Regions from separate parts of the Thermomicrobium sp. 4228-Ro genome, predicted to be linked through region 2. Evidence: riboswitches for the same ligand, from Rfam matches in the RefSeq annotation. Region 2 holds a riboswitch; the other holds the start of a gene.
The links. A riboswitch is a leader RNA that binds a small molecule or an ion and turns the genes downstream of it on or off. The one in region 2 is predicted to bind thiamine pyrophosphate.
Positions count from the first base shown of each region.

Region 1: linked by a shared signal. The riboswitch ahead of thiD (bifunctional hydroxymethylpyrimidine kinase/phosphomethylpyrimidine kinase) and the one ahead of OO015_RS02060 (ABC transporter ATP-binding protein) in region 2 are both predicted to bind thiamine pyrophosphate.

Region 1 is NZ_JAPFQM010000001.1:596,848-602,280, reverse strand. It holds gene OO015_RS03050 (peptide ABC transporter substrate-binding protein) at 1-1,441, shown strand, start outside; gene OO015_RS03045 (ABC transporter permease) at 1,499-2,509, shown strand; gene OO015_RS03040 (ABC transporter permease) at 2,523-3,512, shown strand; TPP riboswitch at 3,552-3,660, shown strand; gene thiD (bifunctional hydroxymethylpyrimidine kinase/phosphomethylpyrimidine kinase) at 3,747-4,580, shown strand; gene OO015_RS03030 (thiazole synthase) at 4,573-5,382, shown strand; gene thiE (thiamine phosphate synthase) at 5,393-5,433, shown strand, end outside.
Region 2 is NZ_JAPFQM010000001.1:393,938-399,370, reverse strand. It holds gene OO015_RS02070 (ABC transporter substrate-binding protein) at 1-445, opposite strand, end outside; gene OO015_RS02065 (ABC transporter permease) at 465-1,223, opposite strand; gene OO015_RS02060 (ABC transporter ATP-binding protein) at 1,213-2,007, opposite strand; TPP riboswitch at 2,117-2,234, opposite strand; gene OO015_RS02055 (hypothetical protein) at 2,349-2,507, shown strand; gene OO015_RS02050 (hypothetical protein) at 2,682-3,050, shown strand; gene OO015_RS02045 (hypothetical protein) at 3,116-3,547, opposite strand; gene OO015_RS02040 (ribonuclease Z) at 3,835-4,746, opposite strand; gene ggt (gamma-glutamyltransferase) at 4,862-5,433, shown strand, end outside.

The sequences.
Region 1 (5,433 bases), 200 kb from region 2:
ACTCGACCAGAATCTGAATACTGTCCCGGCTGCTGCTGAGTCCTGGGAATTCAACCAGGACGGGACGGTGGTGACCTTCCACCTGCGCGCTGGGCTGAAGTACAGCGACGGAACACCGCTGACCGCTGAGCGGTTCCGGTATGCCGTGGAGCGGACGTGTGACCCCAAGACAGCTGGGGAATACCAGTCGATCCTGTTCGATATCGTCGGTTGTCAGGAGTTCGCCGAGACGGACCCGAACGACCAAGCTGCGTATGAAGCCGCACGGCAGAAGCTCGGTGTGGAGGCACCGGACGATCGCACGCTGGTCGTCCGCTTGACGCATCCTGCCCCGTATTTCCCGACGATCGCCTCGCTCTGGGTCTTCTACCCGGCTCGCAAGGAGCTGATCGAGCAGGGCGGGGAGAACTGGTGGAAGGACCCGAAGCTCCAGATCGGCAACGGGCCGTTCCAGATGGTGGAGGTGGTCGAGGACCAGCGTATCCGCTTCGTCGCGAACCCGAACTACTGGGAAGGTAAGCCGAAGCTGGACGGTGTCGAGATCATTTATCAGAAGGAGAGTTCGGTCGCGCTCGAAGCCTACAAAGCTGGCCAGATCGACATGTTCTCGCCTGATCCCTCGCAGCTCCCGGCGATCAAGAGCGATCCTGAGCTCTCCAAGCAGCTCGTCACCTATCCGGCCGCGACGACGATCCAGCTCTCGTTCAACCTGACCAAGGAACCGTTCACCGATAAGAAGGTGCGCGAGGCGTTCGCCTACGCCTTCGATCGGAAGACGTACTGCGAACAGATCCGTAACGGCGACTGCACTCCGACGCTCGAATGGATTCCACCGGGAATTCCGGGGCACATCGGCACGAACAAGTATGCGTTCGACCCAGCCAAGGCCAAGCAAGCATTGGCCGAGTCGAGCTATGGTGGCCCGGACAAGCTCCCCGAGATCAAGTTGACCTACAACAGCGACGATCCGGCAGCGCGCCCGCGCGTGGAGTGGATCGCCGGACAGTACCGCGACATCCTCGGCGTGAACATCACGCTCGAGCCGGTCGACGGGAAGACCCTCGTCGCCATGCGCAAGGATCCGAGCACCTACCCGCAGATGACGCTCGCTGGCTGGATCCAGGACTATCCTGATCCCCAGAACTGGTTGAGCGTGTACTGGAAGTGCGACGCGACCTTCGCGCAGCGCTTCGGCTATTGCAATAAAGAGTTCGACCGGATCGTGACGCAGGCGGATCAGGAGCTGGACCAACAGAAGCGCATCGAACTCTACAAGCAGGCACACCAGATCCTGATCGACGATGCACCGGGACCGTTCCTCTATAACCCGCTCAATATCTGGCTGGTGAAACCGTACGTCACCGGTTACAACCCGACGCCGAGCGATGATGCCTTCCCCGGCGAATTCGCCTCGCTCATGACGCTCGATATTCAGAAGTAGCATGCAGTACCGGGCCGGGGAATTTCCCCGGCCCGGCTCCTCGCCAGGAGGAAGGGTATGCTGCTGTCGTTCGTTGTACGGCGTGTCTTGTGGCTGATACCGGTCATCCTGGTCGTGACCACGATCACGTTCTTCCTGATGCATCAGGCGCCAGGTGGCCCGTGGGATCGTGAGAAGCCGGTCGCAGCCGCGACGCTGCAGGCGCTGAATCAAAAGTTCGGCCTCGACAAGCCCGTCTGGTTCAATGGGGCGGCCGTCCGCGAGCGGTGGCGGAGCGGCGAGCGGAACCCGTTGCGCCTCGCGCAGGCGTTCCTCGACAGCCAGTATTTCCACTACCTCTGGGGGCTCGCTCACTTCGATCTCGGTCCATCCTATCGCTCCAAGGGAACGGAATCGGTGCAGAGCATTCTCTGGCGCAAGTTCCCGGCGACGGCCAAAGTCGGAGTGGTCGCGACTGTCTTCGCGGTCTTCGTCGGGATCCCACTCGGCGTGTTGGGCGCGCTGAAGCAGAATAGTTGGATCGACTACATCAGTCTCACAGTCGCCACGCTCGGTGTCTCGGTCCCCAGCTTCGTGATCGGTGTGCTGGTTGTGATTCTGTTGAGCCAGCTGTTCGGGGTGAAGCCGATCCGCGCACCTGAAGAATGGCAGGGTCTGTCGACTGCGTATCTCGCACCGGGTATCGTGCTCGGGCTCGGGACGATGTCGTATCTGACCCGGCTGACCAGATCATCGATGTTGGAAGTGATTCGCCAGGACTACGTGCGGACTGCCCGTGCGAAAGGCCTGAGCGAGTTCCGCGTGGTGACCCGGCATATGCTCCGCAATGCGCTGATCGCGGTCGTGACGGTGCTCGGACCGGCCGTCGCTGCGCTGGTGACGGGATCCTTCATCATCGAAACGATCTTCAATGTGCCAGGTATGGGGCGCGAGTATGTGGTGGCGATCGCGGCACGAGACTACTCGATGATCATGGGGACCACCTTGATGTACGCCCTCTTCGTGGCCGTCGCGAATATCTGGGTGGACATCATGTACGGTGTCCTCGATCCACGGATCCGGGTGTGAGAGGTTGGGCACCATGACCGTTACAGCCACTGCACGGCAACTCGATCGTGATCTCGCGCTCCGGCGACCGCCGCGGAGCTTGTGGAGCGATGCCTGGCGACGCTTCCGGAAGAATCGCCTGGCGCTCGTCGGGCTCGCCTATATCGCGTTCCTCGCTATCGTCGCCATCGCGGCACCGGTGATCGCACCGCATAACCCGGTGCGGAGCGATGTCGCGCGGGCAGGCGTGTTCCGTCAGGCTGCCTGGATACGGGATCCGAACCCGATGCGGACTGGCACCTGGGAGTATCCACTCGGAACGGATTCGGTCGGACGGGACGTCTTCAGTCGCTTGGTTTACGGTACACGCGTGTCTCTGGTGGTCGGGTTCGTCCCGATGTTCTTCACCGTAACCATCGGCATGGTGATCGGTGTCACAGCTGGCTACCTGGGTGGGAGAGTCGATAACATTTTGATGCGTTTCACTGATGTCGTCTATGCTTTTCCGGATCTCTTGCTGTTCATCATCATGCAGGTTGCTTTTCAGGACGCGTGGATCGGCAAGCTGCTGAACGGACTCGTGCTGCTCTTCATTACGTTGTCGCTCGTCAGCTGGGTGACCGTCGCCCGACTGGTACGCGGCGAGGTGCTTGCCATCAAGCAGAAAGAGTTCGTCGAGGCGGCTCGGGCCATCGGGGCGAACGGCGTGTCGATCGTCTTGCGCCATATCGTTCCGAATACCTTGGGGCCAATCATCGTGGTCGCGGCTTACATCGTCCCAGGGGCGATCATCTCCGAGGCGATCCTCAGCTACCTCGGTATCGGCATCCGACCGACGGTGCGTCTCGACGCGCCGTTTCCGACCAGCTGGGGCAGCATGATCCTCGAAGGCTCGAAGGCCTGGGAGTCGCAACCCTGGATGCTCATCGCGCCGACGGTGGCAGTCGCGTTGATCACGCTCGCCTTCACGTTCGTGGGCGACGGGTTGCGGGATGCGTTCGATCCGCGCCAGGCCGAACGCTGAGACGTTGTCCGAACCGGGGACGAGTGCTATGCTGGGTCTAACGGGTGCCAGGGGTGCGCGGAAGCGCTGAGAGGTCGACGGACGGTCGGCCAACCCTCCGAACCTGATCTGGGTAATGCCAGCGCAGGGACGGCACCGCTCCTCAGCTCTTCCCTCACCCGCCGCCCCGTCGGGTCGGCGGATCGATTTTTCCGCCGCCTCGTCCCGTGACGCGAGGAGTGACGGGAGATGGCGATGTCGACGCGGATTCCCAAAGCGCTCACGATCGCTGGGTCCGATTCGGGTGCCGGTGCCGGCATCCAGGCAGACTTGAAGACCTTCAGTGCGCTCGGGGTCTACGGCTCGACGGTGATCACTGCGATCACCGCGCAGAACACACTCGGCGTGACGGCAGTCCACGAGATCCCGACCGACATCGTCGCGGCGCAGCTCGATGCGGTGATGGAGGACATCGGTGCCGATGCCGCCAAGACCGGCATGCTGAGCTCGGCCGCGATCATCGAGACGGTCGCAGACGGTGTGCGGCGACACCGGATTGAGCGGCTAGTCGTCGATCCGGTGATGGTCGCCAAGAGCGGTGACCGGCTGCTCCGGGAGGACGCGGTGACCGCGCTGCGCGAGACGCTCTTGCCGCTCGCGTTCATCGTGACGCCGAACGCGCCGGAGGCCGAGGTGCTGTGTGGCCGGCCGGTCCGGAACGAAGACGAGATGCGCGAGGCGGCGCGCATCATCCATTCGTTCGGGCCGCGTTATGTCGTCGTGAAGGGCGGGCACGTCGAGGGAGGCCAGGTGATCGACCTCCTCTTCGACGGAACGCACTTCGAACGCTTCGCACTCCCGCGGGTCGCGACGCCCCACACCCACGGGACCGGCTGCACGTTCTCCGCGGCGATCGCTGCGTTCCTGGCGCGCGGTTTCGACGTATCGACTGCTGTGTGGGAGGCGAAGCGATATCTCCACCGTGCGCTCGAGGCGGCCTTCGCGATCGGTCGGGGACGATCGCCGGTCCATCACTTCCATGCCTGGTGGGCACCGGTGCCGGAAACACAGGAGGTGCGCGATGGCTGAGACCGCGGAACGTGCCAGCACGATCCTGGAGGACGAACCGCTCAAGATCGCCGATCGCGAGTTCCGCTCGCGCCTCATCCTCGGTACCGGGAAGTGGCGCTCGAACGAAGAGATGCTGGCGGCACTCGAGGCCTCGGGCTGCGAGATGGTGACTGTCGCACTCCGTCGGATCGACTTCGACGACCCGAAGAGCCGGAGTATCCTCGAGGTGATCGACTGGAACAAGTACCAGATCCTCCCGAACACTGCTGGTTGCCGGACAGCCGAGGAAGCGGTCCGGGTGGCGCGACTCGCCCGAGCGATGGGCCTTTCCAACTGGGTCAAGCTGGAAGTGATTCCGGACCCGAAGTATCTCTTGCCGGACCCGATCGGGACGCTCGAGGCAGCGAAGGTGCTCGTCAAAGAAGGATTCGTCGTCCTTCCGTACATCAACCAGGATCCGGTGCTGGCGAAGCAACTCGAGGAGATCGGCTGCGCCACGGTGATGCCGCTCGCCTCACCGATCGGCTCCGGTCAGGGGCTGCCGGATTTCCGCTGGCTCCAGATCATCGTCGAGCAGGCGAGCGTTCCGGTGATCGTCGATGCCGGGATCGGTGCGCCCTCGGACGCAGCACTGGCGATGGAGCTCGGTGCCGATGCCTGTCTCATCAATACCGCGATCGCCCAGGCCGGCGACCCGGTGAAGATGGCCCGGGCGATGCGACTGGCGATCGAAGCCGGGCGACTCTGTTACCTCGCTGGCCGGATTCCCAAGAAGCCGTACGCGTCGGCGAGTTCTCCACTGGAAGGCGTCGTACGTTAGGGAGATGGGTGTGGCCAACTGGCGAGGGGCACGCCTCCGCGAGGCGCTGCG
Region 2 (5,433 bases):
GGGTGATTCCGCTGCGCTCGAGCGCCATGACGGAGTTCAGCGGGTGCTGGACGAGTGCGGCGATCGAGACGACCGGGATTCCCTCGGCTCGAGCGAGAAGGACGTCGGTCTGGTAACTGATGCCATAGGTGTTCCGACCGGTCGCGACGAGTTTGAGCACGTCCTCCGGATTGGCCGGCACTTCCAGCGTGACGTCGAGCCCTTCGGACTGGACGTGCCCGTTCTCACGAGCCATGAGGAGACCGGTGTGATTCGACCAGGGATACCAGTCGAGCGCGACACTCACCGACTCGCGTGCCTCGGTCGGGCTAGCCGCGACAGCGGCGGTCGTGGGTGTCGCGGGTGGCGCCGATCCGCCTGCGGTGGGTCGTTCCCCAGCGCAGGCACTGGCGAGCAGCGCTGCCGTACCCATCAGAAACGTTCGGCGCGTGACTTTGCGCGTCATGCGTCTCCTCCTCTCCCTGTTATCGTTCCGTTCGCGATGTCGTGCGCCAGGGTAGGGCGATGCGCTCGACCACGCCGACGCTCCAGAAGAGGGCGATGCTGACCGCAGCGCTCACGAGCACCGCGGCGAAAACCCGGTCGGTGTGGAACTGCGAGGCTGCGCGGATCATGAGGTAGCCGAGCCCGGCAGCGGAACCGACCCATTCCCCGATGAGCGCACCGATGACGCTCACAGCGGCAGCGACGCGCAAGCCAGAGAAAAAGGCCGGAAGCGCTGCCGGTATGCGGACGATGCGCAATGTCTGCCAGCGCGAGGCACCGAGACTGCGGACGAGGTCGACCAGTTCGCCATCGACACCGCGTAACCCGTCGACCAGATTGACAGCGATCGGGAAGAAGCAGATGAGGACGACGACGATGACTTTCGGTGTCAGTCCGTATCCGAACCAAATCAGGAGCAGCGGCGCGAGCGCGACGATCGGGACGGCCTGCGACGCGACGACGAGCGGATAGAGCGACCGCTCGACGATCCGCGAGCTGACGATCCCGACAGCGAGCAGGATCGCGAGGACGACAGAGAGGACGAGTCCGAGCGCAACTTCCTCCAGAGTGACCGCGAGATGCTGGAGCAGGAGACGCTGGTCGCGGAGGAGTGCGAGCACGATCGCGCTCGGGGGCGGCAGAACCCAGCGTGGTACCGCGAGGACTCTGACCAGCCATTCCCACGTCGCCAAACCGACGGCGAGGATGAGTGCCGGCAGCAGACGTTCACGGTGCATCGGTCCGGACCTCCCGGGCCGATCGAGCCCGAAGTGCACCCAGCACGCGCGCTTTGAGCGCAACGAAGCGTGGATCGGTGACGATCTCGTAGGTTCGCGGGCGTGGCAGGGCGACCGGTACTTCGTCGACGATGCGTCCAGGGCGTTCGCTCAGCACGATGACGCGGTCGCTCAGGAGGATCGCTTCCTCGACATCGTGCGTCACCAGAACGATCGTGCGGTCGAGTTCCTCCCAGAGCGCGAGCAGCCATTCTTGGAGGCTCGCTCGGGTGAGCGCGTCGAGAGCACCAAACGGCTCGTCGAGGAGGAGGAGGGGTCGCTCGGCCATGAGCGTTCGGAGGAAGGCGACGCGCTGGCGCATCCCACCGGACAGCTGGGCTGGATAGGCCGCAGCGAACTCGGCCAGGCCGAAGCGTTCGAGCCAGGGCAGGGCGCGGTGGCGTGCCTCGTGCTTGGGCACACCGCGTAGTTCGAGCGGCAAGATCACGTTATCGAGGACGCGGCGCCACGGTAGAAGCAGGTCGCGCTGATGCATGTAGGCGACCCGACCGAGGCGGTGCGGAGCTGGTGCGCCGTCGAGCCAGACTTCGCCACTCGATGGTTCCTCCAGGCCAGCGACGATGTTGAGGAGCGTACTCTTGCCGCAACCGGAGGGACCGACGATGCTCAAGAACTCGCGATCGGTGACGACGAGATCGAGCGGCCCGAGTGCCTCGATGCGCGCGCGTCCGCGGTAGAAGACTTTCGTGACGCTCCGGATTTCGACCCGTCGGAGCGTGCTCACGGCCACCCCCCGGGTCGACGAGTGCGCGATCGCGACCGGCGGACGACAGCGTAGGAGAATGGGACGAACGAACCGCTCGACTGGCGGGACGAATTTTCGTCGTGTGGGGGGTTCTCGTGCACGGCCTTCCCTCCGCTGGCATTACCCAGTTCAGGTTCCACGGTCGGTGGCGGGGTGTCGAGCCACCCTCTCAGCCCGGTTAACCCCGAGCTCCCGCGGCCGTCTCGGTTGGCGAGACAGGACGGTAGCAAAATCGCGGAGCTTCGTCAAGTCTTTCCGGTTGGAGACAGGCCACTGGGTATTTCCGCCTCGTCGGCTTCGTTGTCTACGGGCAACAGGCGTTGAACGCGTACTGGGACGCGGTCGAGCGCCGACCGCTGCCCTATCGGGTCAGTGTCTGGCAGTGGGTCCTGGTGGTTATTGGGGGCTTCTTCTTCGCCTACGATCTCCTGACGAGCCTCGGGGTGCTCGCAGCGAGCTTCGTGCTGGCCTCGTACTGACGGCCGCCGATGGTGCGCTGGTCGACATGGGAATGGGAGCGGCACGGCGCGCTACGTACTGCTGAAACCGCGAGGAGCCCGTTTCTCCTAGAGGATGGGTGCTCGTGGTATGGTTAGCCCATCTCGTTCGTGTGCGCGTGCCGGGTCACGCATCGAGGAGCGAAGGCGACGCCGATGTCGACCTACCGGGCCGTGCTCGAACCGGTTCTTTCGCCAGCGGCGCTTGCCGTGCTCGATCGGCTGACGCCCGTCATCTGTGCCTTGTATCAACTCGAGGTGCTGCTCGATACCGCAGTGCCAGCTGAAGAGCACGCACGCCTTCGCGATCGGCTGGTGACGCGGCTCGAGCGGATCGTCGCCATTCTTCCGGCCGATGTCTCACCGACGGCCAATGAGATCTTCACCGCGGTCGAAGTCCTCGTGATGGACGTTCTCGGCCGTGAGCTCCATATCGGCGAGGAGATCGCGAGGTTGGAGACATTGACCGAGATCTTCCGTAGCGACCCGTTACTCTACCAGCTCGTCCGGAGCCAGGCGAATTGATTCTCGCCAGCACCTCCCCGTCCGACTCGGGTGAGCCTCCGTTACCGGGGACGAATACGCCACCCTTAGACGACGCGGAAGTCGAGGTGCATTCCCAACCTATAGTGCGTGGGGATGTTGCAAAGGAGAACGTAGTGCCCAGCGGGAAGCTCGAGCGTCATTTCAGCGGTCTTGCCTGGTGGTAAGTCCTCCGGCTCGATTTCGCCAAGGACCTCACCGGCTTCTTCTTCCTCAGCGGTCTGTTTCGCCTCGCTGTAGGGAAGCTGGTCTGCCGGTAGATCGGTGCGCAGCACGATGAGTTCATGCTCGAGCTGCCCGACGTTCGTGGTGACGAAGCGCACTCGCCCAGCCGGTACTTGCGCCGTGTCAACGCGGATGACGTACTCATCGAGTTCGACATTGACAGTCGTGACCAATTGACCGCGCTGTCGGCGACAAGCAAGGAGGACGATGGCGGCTAGCATCAGGATCTCACGGCGTGTCAGGGCTCTGTTCATCTCCTCACCTCCGAGGCACGAACTCGATCACCCCACGTACGGTGTGCGTTCGGGTCGCGATGAACCGGTTCAGCGAGCTGGGCGCGCTGGATCGCTAGCTCGACCGAGTGCAGGTTGTGTCAGCGAGAGACCCACTCTGCTGGACAGTCTATCACAGTCGCAGCCGGTGCAGAGCGGCGAGTCCGGATCGTCGGGGCGGCGCAGTGAACCGATTGCGCTCGGGTTCGACTTCCCAGAGTGTTGCCGCAAGACGGGGCATATGGCGGCCGCTGGAGAAGATCGGCCGTTCACTCGTCGGGGAAACGCAAGGTGACGGTACGGTGGACGGGGCCGATCTCGGTCGCAGGAAAGATCGCACGCGCGAGCGGGAGCCAGACTTCGGGATCGGTGAGCGAAGGACTGAAGTGCGTGAGCCAGAGTCGTCGTACGCCAGCCGTGCGGGCCAGTTCAGCGGCTTCGTGAAAGACCATATGTCCTCGCTCGACGGCACGCGGCAACATGGCAGGGTCTCCGTACATCCCTTCGCAGACGAGGAGATCGGCGTCGCGGACGAACGCCGGGAGATCGGGTGTCGGGCGGGTGTCCGTCACGAATGCGACGGTAATGCCGCGCCGGGGAGGGCCGAGGACGTCGTCGGGAGAAATCGTGCGGCCAGCGAGCTCGATCGGTTCGCCATGCTGCAGTCGGCGCCAGAACTCCACCGGAATGCCGAGTGCCCGAGCCCGCTCCGGCAAGAAGCGTCGGCCACGTGGGCGATGGATCGCGTAGGCTAGGCAGGGAACGCGATGCGCGACCGGTAGGCTCCGGACGAGCATCCCGCCGGGCAGGACCAGCTCGCTCGTCCCTTCCAGTTCGGTCACTTCGACGGCGAACGGGAGCACGGGGACGATCGAGCGCAGCGCATGAACGATACGAGTCGTCCCGTGAGGGCCGACGATGCGGACGGGTTCTTCGCGCTCCGCGAAGGCCAGCGAAAAGAGAATGCCCGGCAAGCCAGCCACATGGTCGGCGTGGAGGTGTGTCAGGAGGATCGTGTCGAGCTCGCGAAACCCCCAGCCGGTGTATCGCCAGGAGATCTGCGTTCCCTCACCGCAGTCGATCAGGATCGTGTGCCCCTCGCACCGCACCAGGAGCGCAGAGAGCCAGCGCTCCGGGAGCGGCATCATCCCGCCTGTGCCGAGTAAGCAGACGTCGATCATGCCCAACGACTCGTCCCTTCGCTGCACCGGTCGCGAATCGTACCACGTTGGGCCTTCCGGCCGGACGTGCTAGGATGCCGGCCGGGACGAGACGTTCGTGCGTTGGAGGCGAGCGATGGTGGACTTCGTGACGGGTCGACCGACGACGCTCGCGACCGAGGGGATGGTCGCGACACCGCACTACCTGGCGACCGTGGCGGGTTTGCGCGTCCTCCAGGAGGGTGGCAACGCCGTCGATGCGGCGATCGCGGCGAATGCGGTTCTGGCGGTCGTCTACCCGCACATGTGCGGCATCGGTGGCGATGCCTTCTTCTTGATCTGGGAGCCCCGCGAGCAACGGCTCCTGGCGCTCAACGGTAGCGGGCGAGCACCGCGTAGCCTGACAGCCGAGGATCTGCGATCTCGTGGTTATCGCACCGTCCCACCGAAGGGCCCCTGGGGCGTGACGGTACCTGGTGCGGTCGACGCCTGGGCGACCGTCCTCGAGCGCTGCGGCACGCGGTCACTCGGCGAGCTCTTGCAGCCAGCGATCCGGTATGCCGAGCAGGGCTTCCCGGTGAGCCGGCAACTCGCGGCGGCGATCGCGCAAGAGGTGGAAACGTTCCGTCGCCAGCCTGCCGCCGCAGCCCGGTTCCTGCCCGGAGGGCGCGTACCGTCCCCTGGCACGGTGCTTCGCCAGCCGGCGCT